DNA from 3 places in the Pontibacter toksunensis genome. Region 1 is predicted to be linked to each of the others. Evidence: riboswitches for the same ligand, from Rfam matches in the RefSeq annotation. Region 1 holds a riboswitch; each other region holds the start of a gene.

Region 1 (5,166 bases):
ACCCTGTATTTAATGAACACGCAACAGCAGCATTATAAAGCCTGCTATGCTACACCTCCACTCCGTTCTACCGCTCTTCGCGTTCGTAAGACAGCTCCTCCAGCCTCTCCTCTTCTTCGTAGAAAGTTACAATGGCCTCCTTTAGCTGAGGAAACTCCACCAGAAAGCCATCATGCCCATAGTCGGACTGAATGAGGTAGAAGGAGGACAGAGCTACATGCTCGTGCAAAAACTGCTGCTCCCCCACCGGGAACAGGAGGTCTGTGTTCACTCCCACGATAAGTGTCCGTGCTTTTAGCTGCGCCAGTGCCCGCTCCAGCCCGCCCCTGTCGCGGCCAACGTTATGAGAATCCATTGCTTTGGAAAGCAGCCAATAGGTGTAAGCATTAAAGCGTTTAGCTATTTTTTCGCCCTGGTGCACCTGGTAGCTGGAAGCCCGGAAATCATCGGTGATGCTGTTGCCAGGTTCCTGCTGCGTTGCAGCATACGTGTTGTAGTGCCGGTACGACAACATGGCAATCGCCCTGGCTGTCTTCAAACCCTCTAATCCGGCTGTCTCACTTGCTGTTGCCCAGGTGGGGTCCTGGCGGATAGCCATGCGCTGCGTTTCGTTAAAGGCGATGCCCCAGGGAGAATGGCGTGCATTGGAGGCCACATGAATCAGTCGCTCGAATACATCAGGCTTCAGCAAGGCCCACTCCAGTGCCTGCTGTCCTCCCAGAGACCCTCCTATCAGGGTATGCACCTGTTCCAGCCCCAGGTCCTGCCGCAGCAGATCGAAAGCAGATACCACATCACGGTTAGTAACTTGCGGAAAGGTATGGAAATACGGCTGCTGCGTTTCCGGGTTAATGCTGAACGGCCCGGTAGAACCGTAGCAGCCACCCAGTGTGTTGGCGCAGATTACAAACCACTCCTGCGGGTCATACAGCTTTCCCTCCCCGAAGAGGTCACACCACCAGTCGGTAAAGTCAGAGCTGCCGGTCAAGGCATGGCACACCCACACCACGTTGCTGCGCTGTGGGTTTAGCGTACCATAGCTTGTATAGGCAAGCTGGAAGCCGGGCAATGTGGCACCCGACTCCAGCGTAAAAGTGTTATTGTATTCAAAAACGTGATGTGATAGCATATTCTATTGTTATAACGCGGGCTCCGACTGAACCTCCTGTACTTTAGCAAAAGCCTGCTCAAAATCGGCTTTAATGTCTTCAATGTGTTCAATACCTGCTGACACCCGCAGTTGCGTTGGCTCTACACCAGCCTCCAGTTGTTCGGCATCAGACAGCTGCTGGTGCGTGGTAGAGGCAGGGTGAATGATAAGAGTTTTGGCATCACCCACGTTGGCTAAGTGGCTCACCAGTTTCAGGCTGTTCACAAAAGCCTCTGCCTGCTGTCTGTCTCCTCCTTTAATTTTAAACGAGAGCACGCCCCCAAAGCCACGCTTCAGGTACTTCTTCGCCAGTCCATGGTAGTTGCTGCTCTCCAGCCCCGGGTAATTCACTGACTCCACCTGCTCATGCTGCTCCAGCCATTGTGCCAGTTCCAGCGCATTCTGTACCGTCCTTTCGAGGCGCAGCGAAAGTGTTTCGAGGCCTTGCAGCAACAGGAAAGAGTTGAACGGACTAAGAGCCGGCCCAAAATCGCGCAGGCCTTCTACACGGACACGTATGGCGAAAGCGATGTTACCGAAAGGCCCGTCTGTACCGAATATATCCCAGAACTTCATGCCATGGTAGCCTTCCGATGGCTCAGAGAACTGCGGAAATTTGCCGTTACCCCAGTTGAAGTTACCGCCATCCACAATCACACCCCCAATGCTGGTACCATGGCCACCTATCCATTTTGTGGCTGACTCCACCACCACGTTGGCCCCATGCTCCAGCGGGCGGAACAGGTAACCGCCAGCGCCAAAAGTATTGTCCACGATAAGCGGTAAATCATGCTTTCGTGCCAGCGCAGCAATTGCCTCAAAATCCGGAATATTAAAGCGCGGGTTGCCAATTGTTTCTAAATAAATTGCCTTCGTCTTGTCATCGATCAGCTTCTCATAACTTTCCACCTCGTCGTTCTTAGCAAAGCGCGATTCTATACCCAGGCGCTTCAGCGATACTTTAAACTGGTTGTAAGTACCGCCATACAAAAACTTTGTGGACACAAAGTTATCACCGGACTCCATAATGTTGCTCAGTGCAAGAAACTGTGCGGCCTGTCCTGATGCCACTGCCACAGCTGCAGCTCCGCCTTCAAGGGCAGCTATCCGCTTCTCGAACACATCTGTGGTCGGGTTCATAATGCGGGTATAGATGTTGCCAAATTCCTTCAGGGCAAACAAATTAGCCCCGTGCTCTGCATTTTTAAAGGCATAGGAGGTGGTCTGGTAAATGGGTACGGCACGAGACTGTGTGGTCGGATCGATTTGCTGGCCTGCGTGTAGCTGTAGTGTTTCGAAGTGGAGTGTGTTAGACATGGCTGTTCAGTTTATAGATTATAAAGATTGGTTTGAAGAAAAAGTCCGAAAATGTTAGAAGAAAATGGTGTTACAGGGGGTATGCCTGTGACCGATAAGGTATAGCGAAAGGATTAGCTTAGCAACAACAGCAACGCATGGCACACGGGGAGTTGCGCATGTGTTTTGCAGGCCGGGCTAAAAAAAGTTGCCGCGACAGAAAGGCTGCCAGGGAGGATGATAAAAAATGTAGTCTTGAATTGATTCCCTTATTCATGATCGTATCAATTTATATTCTTCCGGATGTTCCGGAATCAGGATTTAGCACCTTAACCTCGTTAGTTAGGTTGCTAGAGTTTCTCAGAGCCTGTCTCTCCACTCTTCTTTATAAATCAAATCCCGATGGGATAATTGACTTGATGTTGCAATTATAAAGCGCCAAAGGAGCAAATCCAAATAAAATATAAAATTTTTAGATCCTCTCTGTCCGCGATTTCTTTCAGTCCTACGGCAGCACACTATTTTAGTTGCTTTACCACTGAAGCCAGCAAGGTGATGTAACGGAATGGCAGAGAAGAACATGCTTTTTGCCGCTACAGTTATACTATTCTGTTGATGCTTGAAAAAGAGAGTTTCAGCCCCCTGCAGAAGGCGCAGGATAAGCAGCAAGCTGTTATCTGCTTAGCATATAAAAGATAGCTTCGATAATCTAAAACCCAAACCCGCCATCTCAGTATAATACAATATTATTCCGTGCCTATATTTTAGGCTTATCAGGCAGCTGGCAGCAACCTGCAGAAATATTTCCGGGCGGCTAAAATATAATTACCTTTGCCTGCTTAAAACAACACTGTATTTATGGAGGCCATAAAAGAAACCAATTTCTCCTTTGCCGGCCAAACCGGCTTTTACAGAGGCAAGGTTCGCGATGTGTATTATTTTGAAGACAAACTGGCCATAGTTGCCACTGACCGTATTTCTGCTTTTGATGTGGTACTGCCAAGGGCCATTCCTTTCAAAGGACAGGTGCTGAACCAGATTGCCAGCCTTAACCTGAAGGCTACTTCCGACATTGTGCCGAACTGGGTGATTTCCACCCCAGACCCGAATGTAACCATCGGCTATAAGTGTAAGCCCTTTAAGGTGGAGATGGTTATCAGGGGCTACCTGGCAGGGCATGCCTGGCGCGAGTACAAAGCAGGCAAGCGCATGTTGTGCGGCGTGACGCTACCGGAAGGTTTACGTGAAAACGACAGGCTGCCGGAGCCGATTATAACGCCAACCACCAAAGCCGATGAGGGGCACGATGAAGATATTTCGAGAGAAGAAATTTTAGCGCAAAACCTTGTATTAGAGCAGGATTACCTTAAATTAGAGCAATATACGCGCACATTATTTGCCCGTGGCACTGAATTAGCTAAACAACATGGCCTGATATTGGTTGACACAAAATACGAGTTCGGGAAATACAACGGAGAAATACTCCTGATAGACGAAATCCATACCCCCGACTCCTCCCGTTATTTCTACAGCGATGGCTATGAAGAGCGGCAGAAGCAGGAAGAACCACAACGGCAGTTATCAAAGGAATTTGTGCGGCAGTGGCTGATTGAAAATGGCTTTCAGGGAAAAAACGGGCAAATGGTACCAGAAATGACGGATGAGATAGTACTGAGCATTTCAGAACGTTACATCGAGCTGTATGAGGTATTTACAGGCCAGAAATTTGAGAAGAACAGTTATGAAAATGTGCTATCACGGATAGAACAGCATATTGTTAGTGATAATTTTAACACCAAACATTAAGTATATTAAAGTAGATTTTGGTACATTCGCATTTAAATCCTTATAGGTAGATCATATGAAGTACACGATTGATAAGAAAGAAAACTATACAATTATCACGATAGATGAGAAGAAGCTGGACACATCCATAGCGCCAGACCTGAAATCTGAGTTTGTGAAGTTAAACGCAGAGGGCATCACCAATCTGATTCTTGACCTGAGCAACGTAAAATATACAGACTCTTCAGGCCTTAGTTCTATTTTAATCGCCAACCGCCTTTGCAACTCATCTAGTGGCCTGTTGATTCTGACTGGTTTACAGGACCACGTTATGAAATTAATTACAATTTCTAAGTTAGAGTCTGTGCTTAATATTCTGCCAACAGTAGAGGAAGCCATTGACCGTGTGTTCCTGCACGAAATTGAGCAGGACCTGACTAACAAGGAAGACTAAGTATACCGCCCGTTGTGGATTTCGAACTCAGGATTCTGGGCAGTTCGTCGGCCACACCATCGGCAAACAGACACCATACCGCACAGGTACTTACCATAGACAATCAGTACCATTTGATTGATTGCGGTGAAGGAACGCAGATGCAGCTGATGCAATACAAGATAAAGCATCAGCGCATCTGCAATATCTACATCAGTCACCTCCACGGTGACCATTATTTTGGACTAGCTGGCCTCCTGTCCACCATGCACCTTCAGGGCCGCCACACACCGTTATACTTGTTTGGTCCTCCCGGCCTTATAGAAATCCTAAGCTTACAGTTTAAGTACTCAGGCACCAACCTCTGCTTTCCGCTTATCTTTCAGGAACTGGACACTACCAGCCATAAAAAGATTTATGAGAACAAGCAGATAACGGTATACACCATTCCGATGGAGCACCGGGTGCCCTGCTGTGGCTTCCTGTTCCGGGAAAAGCAGAA
Region 2 (5,166 bases), on a different contig from region 1:
TGCCTTTGCGGCGCGCAATGTCGGCTACCTGGTCTTCGCCTATCCTGCCTAAGCCAAAGTAGCGCGACTCCGGATGCGAGAAGTACAGGCCGCTTACCGCTGCTGTCGGGTACATAGCCAGGTTCTCTGTCAGGATAACGCCTGTTTGCTCCTCAGCCTTCAGCAGGTTAAACAGCGTGATTTTCTCAGTGTGGTCCGGGCAGCCAGGGTAACCTGGTGCCGGGCGAATACCCTGGTACTGCTCTTTTATCAGCGCATCATTGTCCAGCGTTTCCTGCGGTGCGTAGCCCCACAGTTCCTTGCGGACTTTGGCGTGCATCAGTTCGGCAAAGGCTTCTGCTAAACGGTCGGCCAGTGCTTTTACCATGATAGAAAGGTAATCATTATGATCTGCCTCGTACTTCTCGATCAGCTTTTCGATACCAAAACCAGTAGATACCACAAAGCCTCCTATATAATCCTGTATGCCTGTCTCCTTCGGCGCTACAAAATCTGAGAAAGCCATATTCGGCACGTTACCGCCTTTCTTGCCTTGCTGCCGCAGCGTGTGGAATTCTGTCAGCACGTTTTCACGTGAATCATCGGTATACACTTCTATGGTATCATCGGCTTCCACGTTGGCAGGGTAGAAACCTACCACCGCACGCGCTTCTAAAAGTTTCTCATCTACAATCTGCTGCAGCAGTTGCTGTGCATCAGCAAACAGTTTACGCGCCTCTGTTCCGTATTCCGCATCATCCAAGATCTTCGGATACTGCCGCTTCAGCTCCCAGGTATGGAAGAACGGCGTCCAGTCGATGTAAGGCACAATTTCGGAAAGCGGGTAATTATTAAATGCCTTGTTGCCAAGGAAGCTTGGTTTAGTTGGTTGTGTGGCCTCCCAGTCTACCTTGAACTTGTTGGCACGTGCTTCTTCAATAGAGGCAAAAGCGCGGTCTTTGGTGCGACTCAGATGGTCTTCACGCAGTTGCTGATACTCGGCTCTGATTTCGGCTATATATTCTGCCTTGTTGCTGCCCAGCAGGCTACCCACTACCGTTACACTGCGGGAGGCATCGTGCACGTGCACCACCGGCCCACTGTATTGCGGCGCAATTTTTACGGCTGTGTGTACCCTGGAAGTCGTAGCGCCACCAATCAACAGCGGAATTTTCATGCCTCTTCGCTCCATTTCCTGCGCTACATACACCATCTCATCCAGCGAAGGCGTAATCAGACCACTCAGGCCGATGATGTCTACCTTTTGTGCCTCGGCCTCTGATAAAATCTTGTCCAGCGACACCATCACACCGAGGTCAATCACCTCATAGTTGTTACAGGCCAGCACTACACCCACAATGTTCTTGCCGATGTCATGTACATCTCCTTTCACAGTAGCCATCAAAATGGTGCCTGCCGTTGATTTGGATGTATCGGATGCCAGCTTTTCCTTCTCCATAAAAGGCAGCAGGTAAGCCACAGACTTTTTCATCACGCGGGCACTTTTCACTACCTGAGGCAGGAACATCTTACCTGCTCCAAATAAGTCACCAACCACTGTCATACCCGCCATCAACGGTCCTTCAATTACATCAAGCGTTCTGGTGGCTTTCTGGCGGGCTTCTTCGGTGTCTTCTTCTATAAACTCTACAATGCCTTTTACCAGGGCATGCTTTAGACGCTCCTCCACAAGGGCATCGCGCCAGGCAGTATCTGCTCCTGCGGCTGTTTTGCCTTTGCCTTTTACTGTATCGGCATAGTTTACCAGTTTCTCAGTGGCATCCGGGTGGCGGTTAAAGATCACATCCTCAATCAGGTCGCGCAGGTCTTTTGGAATCTCATCGTACACGCCCATCATACCCGCGTTCACAATACCCATGTCCATACCAGCCTGCACCGCATAGTACAGGAACACGGTGTGCATGGCCTCACGCACCAGGTCGTTGCCGCGGAACGAGAACGACAGGTTGCTCACCCCACCACTTATCAAAGCGTGCGGCAGGTTAGCCTTTATCCATTTCACCGACTCCAGGTACTCTACTGCATAGTTATTATGCTCTTCTATACCGGTGGCAATGGCTAATACATTCGGGTCGAAAATGATGTCCTGTGGCGGGAAGCCTACTTCCTCTGTCAGGATGCGGTAGGCACGTCCACATATTTCGATTCTTCGCTCTAAAGTATCGGCCTGGCCTTCCTCGTCAAACGCCATCACTACGGCAGCGGCACCATACTGGCGAACTTTGCGGGCCTGCGCCTTAAAGTTTTCCTCCCCTTCTTTCAAGGAGATAGAGTTGACGATAGATTTGCCCTGCACGCACTTCAGGCCTGCCTCCAGCACCGTCCACTTAGACGAGTCGATCATGATCGGCAGCTTAGAGATATCCGGCTCGGAGGCAATCAGGTGCAGGAAGTTGGTCATGGCCTCCTCAGAGTCCAGCATGCCTTCGTCCATGTTCACGTCGATGATCTGCGCGCCACCTTCTACCTGCTGCTGCGCTACCGACAGGGCCTCTTCAAACTCGCCGTTTACAATCAGGCGGGCAAATTTCTTGGAACCCGTCACATTCGTGCGCTCCCCCACATTCACAAACAGGGATTCTGGTGTGATGGTGAGTGGCTCTAGTCCGCTGAAGCGCGAGTAAGGAGGCAGTACAGGAACTACACGTGGTTTGTGTTTGGCAGAAAGTTCCGCAATGCGGCGGATGTGATCCGGTGTGGTGCCGCAGCAGCCACCCAATATATTTATCAGGCCCTCTTTCAGGTACTCCTCTACAATGGCACCCATCTCGTCTGCCGTCTCATCGTAGCCACCAAAGGCATTTGGCAGGCCGGCATTTGGGTAGGCACTGATGTGCACATCCGCAATACGGGACAGCTCCTGGATGTGTGTTTTCAGCTGGCGTGCGCCGAGGGCACAGTTAAAACCAATGCTGATAATAGGGGCATGGGAGATGGAATTCCAGAAAGCCTCTACCGTCTGGCCAGACAACGTACGGCCACTGGCATCCGTGATAGTGCCGGATACCATGATGGGCAGTTTTTTGCCGCCATCCTGCACGAATTGCTCGGCGGCAAAAAGGGCAGCCTTGCAGTTTAGCGTATCAAACACCGTTTCTATCAACAGCACATCGCAGCCACCATCTACCAGACCGCGCACCTGCTCATAGTATGCTTCCACCAACTGGTCGAAAGTGATAGCGCGGTAGCCAGGGTTGTTTACATCCGGAGAGAGAGAAGCCGTTCGGTTGGTCGGGCCAATGGCACCTGCTACAAAACGCTGCTTATCCGGGTTCTGGGCTGTTACCTCGTCTGCTGCCTCACGGGCCAGCCTTGCCGATTCATAGTTCAGTTCATACACCAAGTCCTCCATGTGGTAATCGGCCATGGCAATGCGGGTGCCGCTGAAGGTGTTGGTTTCCACAATGTCGGCGCCGGCGTTCAGGTATTCAACGTGTATGGCCTTGATAATGTCCGGGCGGGTGATGGAAAGCAGGTCGTTATTGCCTTTCAGGTCGCTGGGATGATCTTTGAAGCGCTCGCCACGAAAATCTGCTTCTGAAAGCTGGTAACGCTGAATCATGGTGCCCATCGCGCCATCCAGCACGAGCACACGCTCTTTCAGCAAACTATGAATGGGGTGTTTTGTCATTTTCGGTGTCTTCTATCTTCTCGTAAGTCTTCATTATTCGGCTTATCAAGAAAGACACCTGGGGAGGAGTACATTCCTTATCTTTTCCTGGCATGTACGCAGGAAGGGAGTTAGCACCAAGCTTTTACAAGGTTGCTAAGACGTCATGGGGCCCTATCCCTCGGTCTTTCTTGATAAGAAGCTGCAAGTTAAGCATATATATGTATAAAAACGAAATATATTGCTTAAAATAAGTCTGCAGTTGGTTGTGGGTAAAAAGAAAGGGTTACCGTATGGCAACCCTTTCTCAAATCGGTACTGCTTTAGTAAGCAGCTTGCAGTGATGCTTATGCCTCAGCTTCTGTTGTTTTAGGAACTACAGAAACGTAAGAACGATTCTTCTTTCCTTTTCTGAACTGCACCACGCCGTCAGTCAGCGCGAACAGTGTGTGGTCTTTGCCAATACCCACGTTTGTGCTTGGGTGGTGTGCAGTACCTCTTTGTCTTACAATGATGTTACCAGCGATGATGTTCTGGCCACCGTAAATTTTAACACCAAGTCGTTTAGAATGCGACTCGCGGCCGTTATTAGAACTACCTGCTCCTTTTTTGTGTGCCATGTCTTTTTACTTTACTTCAGGTTAGCGAGCTAAGCCTGAAAAGATTTTAAAATAAATTTCTTCTTACTGCTTAACCAATGCTCTCGATCAGGACCTTCGTGAATTGCTGGCGGTGGCCATTCTTCTTGCGGTATCCTTTTCTTCTCTTCTTTTTGAAAACGATTACTTTGTCGCCTTTCACCATCGGGGTAAGGATTTTACCTGTTACCTTAACACCGCTAACGAAAGGTGCACCTAAAGTAACAGTGCCGTTATCATCAGTAAGAAGAACATTGGTGAACTCAACGGCGTCACCCTCATTGCCGGAAAGCTTGTTAGCGTAGATGAACTTGCCGCTCTCTACTTTGGTCTGTTGACCTGCGATTTCTACAATTGCGTACATCAGCTTCAATGTATGTTTAAAAGATTTAGTCCGCAAAGGTACGGGTCTTATTTTAAATTTGCAATGGCTTGTGCTACAATTTGTTTTTGCGCTGCACCTTGGCAACAGTAAATTTGTGGATAACGCTGTTGACATCTCCGTGTAAGTTTTGGCAGCTTGTTAAAAACCTGCACAAGGTGCTGTTTTGTAGTGGATTGTGCAGGTTTGTCAACTTTTGCGTTTTCCACAAATTGCACTAAAAATAAGGTGTATTACTTCTGCTTCTGACATAAATTAACTGCTTTTGCTTTCTTATTAACACGTATAAACAGCCGGGGGTCTAAAAAGCTGTTTTTGTAGCCTTTATGGTTCAAGAATGGCCCTGTAACAGCTGTTATATACATACATCTCAATATTTTAGCTATACTATGTGTGTTATCCACGGTGTGGATAACTATGTGTATTAACCCCTGAATATGCCCCTAAGCACCATCTGAGAGGGTGTGCATAAATTGAACAACTTTCGCCCCAACTTTCAAGTTCAATTCTATATATTTGAACTCCTGATGTAGTTG
Region 3 (5,166 bases), on a different contig from region 1:
GCCAGGAACTTGATCTTTCAGTTTTAGAGGCTAAGCGTGCATGTGTTGTTAGACAGAGGCCGTGCTCTTTTTATTGCGCCAGTTTCCAGAGACTATCCTTTCCACCAGCTCCGCCATCCTTCCTGCGCTCACGGATACATGGCGGAGCTGGTGGAAATCTTTCTCGCTGTCCTGGGCATCCTGTTCCCGCAGCGGCGAAAATATCACGCCCCCTGCCCCCATTACCTTCCTTGCTTCCGTATGATAAGGACTGACAACCAAAGAGAGAAAATGGCAGATCAAGCATTGATAGTAGGTGGCACGACAGGAATGGGCAGAGCCACAGCAGAACTGCTGCTAAAAGGCGGCATTGAAGTAATCATCATGGGCCGACCAGGCAAGAAGCTAGAGGCGGCAAGGGAAGAGCTGTCCGCTCATGGTAAAGCCCATGCAGTAGGCGTAGACCTGAGCAGCCTGCCTGACGTGCAGCAGTTCACCAGCAGCCTCAAGACAGAGTTTCCTGATTTAAAGTACCTGCTCAACGCAGCAGGGTACTTCAGCCCAAAGCCGTTCCTTGAGCATACCGAGGAGGACTATGACCGCTACCATGCATTCAACAAAGCCTTCTTCTTCATCACACAGGAAGTGGCCAGAGTGATGATAGGCAACGGAGGCGGGTCCATCGTTAACATCGGCTCAATGTGGGCCAAACAAGCCATCAAGGCAACTCCCTCCTCCGCGTATTCCATGGCTAAGGCGGGTCTGCACAGCCTTACCCAACACCTGGCCATGGAGCTGGCAGACCACAATATCCGCGTCAATGCTGTTTCCCCGGCAGTGGTGGTAACGCCTATTTACGCTGCCTTCATTGAGGAAGATAAAATAGAGGAGGCACTACAGGGGTTCAATTCCTTTCACCCAATAGGAAGAGTCGGGCGGGCGCAGGATGTTGCCAATGTCATTTATTTCCTGCTCACAGATAAAAGCTCCTGGGTAACCGGCTCCATCTGGGACGTGGACGGGGGAGTCATGGCAGGCAGAAACTGAGCAGTAGCGCAATAAGATGGTTTCAAGCGCTTGCTACGCCTGACTCTCAAGCTTTCTACCCTCTATGTGATATATGAAGAACTGCAATTCCTCAATAGCGACAAAGAAGGAATAGTAGCTGTAGAATGGAAGGTTAAGTACAGCAAGGGCTTGTTATGGCTGCCAGGATATGTTGCCTTGCGCTATCGGATCAGAGCTTAAGCGGGATTGACCTGTGGAGTTGCTCTACTTCTTGGGTTATTAACCTGGTCGTGATTAACCTCTCGGAGTCGATGAGGTAGGCGCAAGTAGAAAAGCACCTCCCATGCACATAAGGATTTAAGTTAGCAAACTAAGTGTAAACTCTTATATCATTGGCCACCTGTACTACAACCTTAGTGTTGACGTGAAAGCAGCAAAAGATAACACTCAGTCAAGAAGAGTACATTATGATTCTGCCAAAGTGAACATTGCTGTTCCCTTTAAGTCCGGTACAGACTGCAAATAATGAGCTGTAAGACTATAACTTCACTATCTCACTTTATCCTGAAGATGTGCAGGTGCTTCCTGTTCAGTGTGCATGGCGCAGCTATTAGGAGGGCTGAAGCAGTAGCCTTCCTTCTGTGTACCTCCATTATTTATTTAGAAGAATTTGGAATTATGAAACTCACCTGCCAATTTTGCATCCGTAAAGTCAATTACCTATCATCGTATTTGATTTATAAAGAAGAAGGGAGAGAACAGGCTCTGTGAACTTCTAGCAACCAGTTGTAGAACCAGGTGCTAAATCCTGCCTAAAATTATTTAGGGCATATAAATTAGCATTCATGAAGAATACCTTTTCACCAAGTTCTACCGTTCAGGTAGCTACATTTTACCGGTCCAACACCATCGGTAAGACCTCTTTATTTACTACCTCAACTTCTTGTTGTTGCTGTTGTTGCTAATCCTGCTGCCCTGGCTGTAGGTGTAAAGCGATACCCTTTCACCACTTTGTCACCTCCATTCGCCAGCGTCTGCAGCTTCAGAAACAGCTGTGGCCTATGTTTCCGTACAAATTATAGTAGCGCCTCACCCGATTAGAACTATACCTGCGGCTTTTCATCCGTCAGGTACTCATAAAAGTTAAATTCATAACACCGGCTGCTATCAGCAGCATTATACATAAACTTAAGCAAGAAATCCTATGTCAACTTATTCATCAGATAAACCCATCGCTATTTTCCATGAGCACCCGGACTGGTTCCGACCTTTGTTTAACGAACTGGATGCCCGTGGTATACCGTATGAGCGCCTGAACGCGGCTGAGCATACCTATGACCCGGCGCAGAAAGAACTGCCTTACAGCCTGTTCTTTAACCGCATGAGCCCATCTGCTTACCTGCGCAACAACGAGCAGGGAATTTTTTACACACTCGGCCTGCTGGCGCAATTAGAGGCGCGTGGCATTCCGGTGGTAAACGGCTATAAAGCTTTCCAGTACGAGACATCAAAGGCCCTGCAGATAACACTGCTGGAGCGTTTGGGGCTTCCTTACCCGAAAGCCCGTGTCATCAACCATCCTTCCCAGGCGGTAAAAGCTGCGGATGGCCTTCGTTACCCGGTGGTGGTGAAGGCGAACATAGGCGGCAGCGGTGCCGGCATCGTGCGCTATGACTCCGCCGAAGAACTTGCCCAGGCGGTAGAAGCCGGAGAAGTGAAGCTGGGAATAGACAACACAGCGCTGGTGCAGGAGTACGTGGTGGCCCGCGGCGGACACATTAACCGCGTAGAAACCCTGGGCGGCAAATACCTTTATGCCATCAAAGTGTATACCAACGGGGAAAGCTTTAACCTCTGCCCTGCTGATATCTGCCAGACGACGAACGGCAAAGAACTGACCCGCAACGCCTGTGCCCTGGATGCACCGAAGAACGGCTTGAAAGTAGAGGCTTTTACGCCAGAGCAGGAAGTAATTGATGCCATTGAGCGTATTGTGCAGGAAGCTGGTATCGATGTGGGTGGTATCGAGTACATGGTAGACGAGCGTGATGGCCAGATTTACTATTATGACGTAAATGCGCTGTCGAACTTTGTGGCAGACGCTGTGAACGTGATTGGCTTTAACCCGCACGCTCGCCTAGTGGATTACCTTGAAAAGAAAGCGCAACTTAAACTACAGGAGGCATAAGATGGAGTTCGGATATTGGTTACCTGTTTTCGGAGGATGGCTCCGGAACATTCCCGACGAGGGCATGGACACCTCCTGGGATTATGTGAAAACATTGGCTCAAAGAAGTGAGGACTGGGGCTACAGCCTCTCCCTTATTGCAGAGCTGTACCTGAACGACATAAAAGGACAGGCGGCTCCTTCTCTGGATGCCTGGTCTACGGCGGCGGCCCTGGCGGCTGTTACGGAACAACTGGAAATAATGGTGGCGGTGCGGCCTACTTTCCACAACCCGGCACAGTTGGCCAAGCAGGCTGCAAACATTGACCTGATCAGCAACGGCAGACTTTCGCTGAATGTGGTGTCGTCGTGGTGGCGCGATGAGGCGACCAAGTACGGCATTCACTTTGAGCAGCACGACGACCGCTACGCCCGCACCAAGGAGTGGCTGGACGTGGTGACGAATGTGTGGGAGAAAGACCACTTCACCTATGAGGGCAAGTACTATAAGGTGGAGGACAACATCCTGCAGCCAAAGCCAGCCAAGAAGCCATTCATTTACGCAGGCGGGGAGTCGGAAGCAGCCAAAACGCTTATCAGCACGCAGTGCGACGGCTATGTGATGCACGGCGATTCTCCTGAAAGCACAGGGGACCGCATCGCCGACATGCGCCGCCGCCGCGAGGCGCTGGGTCTGCCGCCGATGAAGTACGGTGTGGCAGCCTACAGCATAGTGCGTGACTCTGAGGCAGAGGCAAAGCAGGAGCTGGACCGCATTACAGACGTGAAGGCGTCTGCCGCCGGCTACGACAACTATCAGCAGTGGCTGGCGGGAACGCAGCTGGAGCAGGAGCTGTCGCTGCAGGATTATTCAGTAACGAACCGCGGATTAAGAACGGGTTTGGTGGGTACACCGGCAAAGATCCAGGACCTTATCGGGGAGTTTGAGAAAGTGGGCGTAGACTTCTTCCTGCTGCAGAGCAGCCCGCAGCTAGAGGAGATGGAGCGTTTCTCTGATTCCGTTATCAAAGCCTTCAACCCTCAGCAACCATCGCCTGCAAATATAGGTTGATCTGGTAAGGTCTCGTTCAGGAGACTGATGACAGGATCAGTAAACCAAAGCAGACACTGTTAACAGGTGCTTCGTTAATAAATGCACCTAAATCTTTACCTGCGATAGGAAACTGTAAACGTTGCTTTGTACCGTTCAAGAAAGCGGCCTTTTCGAGATAGCCTGGAAAAGTCATTAACCGTATGAGTAGGTCTATAGGGCCTTTGGGCGTTTATAAATAGGTTTCCGGAATAGTTTAGCTTTGTAGCGTTGTCTTTCGTATTGACTTTATCCCATGAGTTATAAAATTTCCCTATACCTTCTGCACATAACCGGTCTGATGGTTTTACTGCTGCTAAGCTTTTGCCAGTCGAAGCCAAAAGTTGATTCAGAACTGCTTGAAAGAACGTTGGCTTACCATGATCCCGAGGGCAATTGGCCGCAACTGAAAACCCGCCTTTATCTTAGCTCTGCCGACACGGCCGGGAAAGAGAAAACCTTCGAGATAGAGATAGACAACAGCACCGGTTACTTCGCCCACATCAGCCGCCAGGACGGGAAAGAGGTGGTAAAAGGCATTTCGGATGGCAAGGAGTTTTACCTGCTGGGCGGCAAAGAAGATATAAGCGCAGAGGACCGGGAAAAATACGATTTGACTCCCGAAGCCGCGCAAAGGGTCCACAGCTTTTACGGCTACCTCTATGGCCTTCCTATGAAGCTGACAGATGATGGAGTAAACGTAACCGATGCTGCTAAAAACGAGGAGCTCGAGGGAAAAAATTACAAGGTACTGCAGGTAAACTACGATGCTGCCGTAGGCACCGACAACTGGTTCTTCTACCTTGACCCAGAAACGCACGCAATGGAGGCCTACCGCTTCAACCACGGGCAGCCTGAAAGCGGAGAGTATATTCTGCTGGAAGAGGAGGTAGTTGTAGACGGCGTCAGGATACCGAAGGTG

The links. Region 1 has a riboswitch for S-adenosylmethionine ahead of ACFS7Z_RS23925 (O-acetylhomoserine aminocarboxypropyltransferase/cysteine synthase family protein). Riboswitches for the same ligand answer to the same signal wherever they lie in the genome.
Region 2: another riboswitch for S-adenosylmethionine. It lies ahead of metH (methionine synthase); the one in region 1 lies ahead of ACFS7Z_RS23925 (O-acetylhomoserine aminocarboxypropyltransferase/cysteine synthase family protein).
Region 3: another riboswitch for S-adenosylmethionine. It lies ahead of ACFS7Z_RS26345 (ATP-grasp domain-containing protein); the one in region 1 lies ahead of ACFS7Z_RS23925 (O-acetylhomoserine aminocarboxypropyltransferase/cysteine synthase family protein).

What each region holds. Positions count from the first base shown of each region.
Region 1 is NZ_JBHUOX010000029.1:12,649-17,814, reverse strand. Features, by position in the region: gene metX (homoserine O-acetyltransferase MetX) at 68-1,129, opposite strand; gene ACFS7Z_RS23925 (O-acetylhomoserine aminocarboxypropyltransferase/cysteine synthase family protein) at 1,139-2,467, opposite strand; SAM riboswitch class I at 2,733-2,840, opposite strand; gene ACFS7Z_RS23920 (phosphoribosylaminoimidazolesuccinocarboxamide synthase) at 3,305-4,252, shown strand; gene ACFS7Z_RS23915 (STAS domain-containing protein) at 4,308-4,685, shown strand; gene ACFS7Z_RS23910 (ribonuclease Z) at 4,700-5,166, shown strand, end outside.
Region 2 is NZ_JBHUOX010000021.1:46,686-51,851, forward strand. Features, by position in the region: gene metH (methionine synthase) at 1-3,631, opposite strand, end outside; SAM riboswitch class I at 3,706-3,811, opposite strand; gene rpmA (50S ribosomal protein L27) at 3,958-4,230, opposite strand; gene rplU (50S ribosomal protein L21) at 4,301-4,612, opposite strand.
Region 3 is NZ_JBHUOX010000049.1:5,426-10,591, reverse strand. Features, by position in the region: gene ACFS7Z_RS26355 (hypothetical protein) at 49-261, opposite strand; gene ACFS7Z_RS26350 (SDR family NAD(P)-dependent oxidoreductase) at 271-1,026, shown strand; SAM riboswitch class I at 1,722-1,825, shown strand; gene ACFS7Z_RS26345 (ATP-grasp domain-containing protein) at 2,192-3,175, shown strand; gene ACFS7Z_RS26340 (LLM class flavin-dependent oxidoreductase) at 3,177-4,226, shown strand; gene ACFS7Z_RS26335 (DUF6503 family protein) at 4,501-5,166, shown strand, end outside.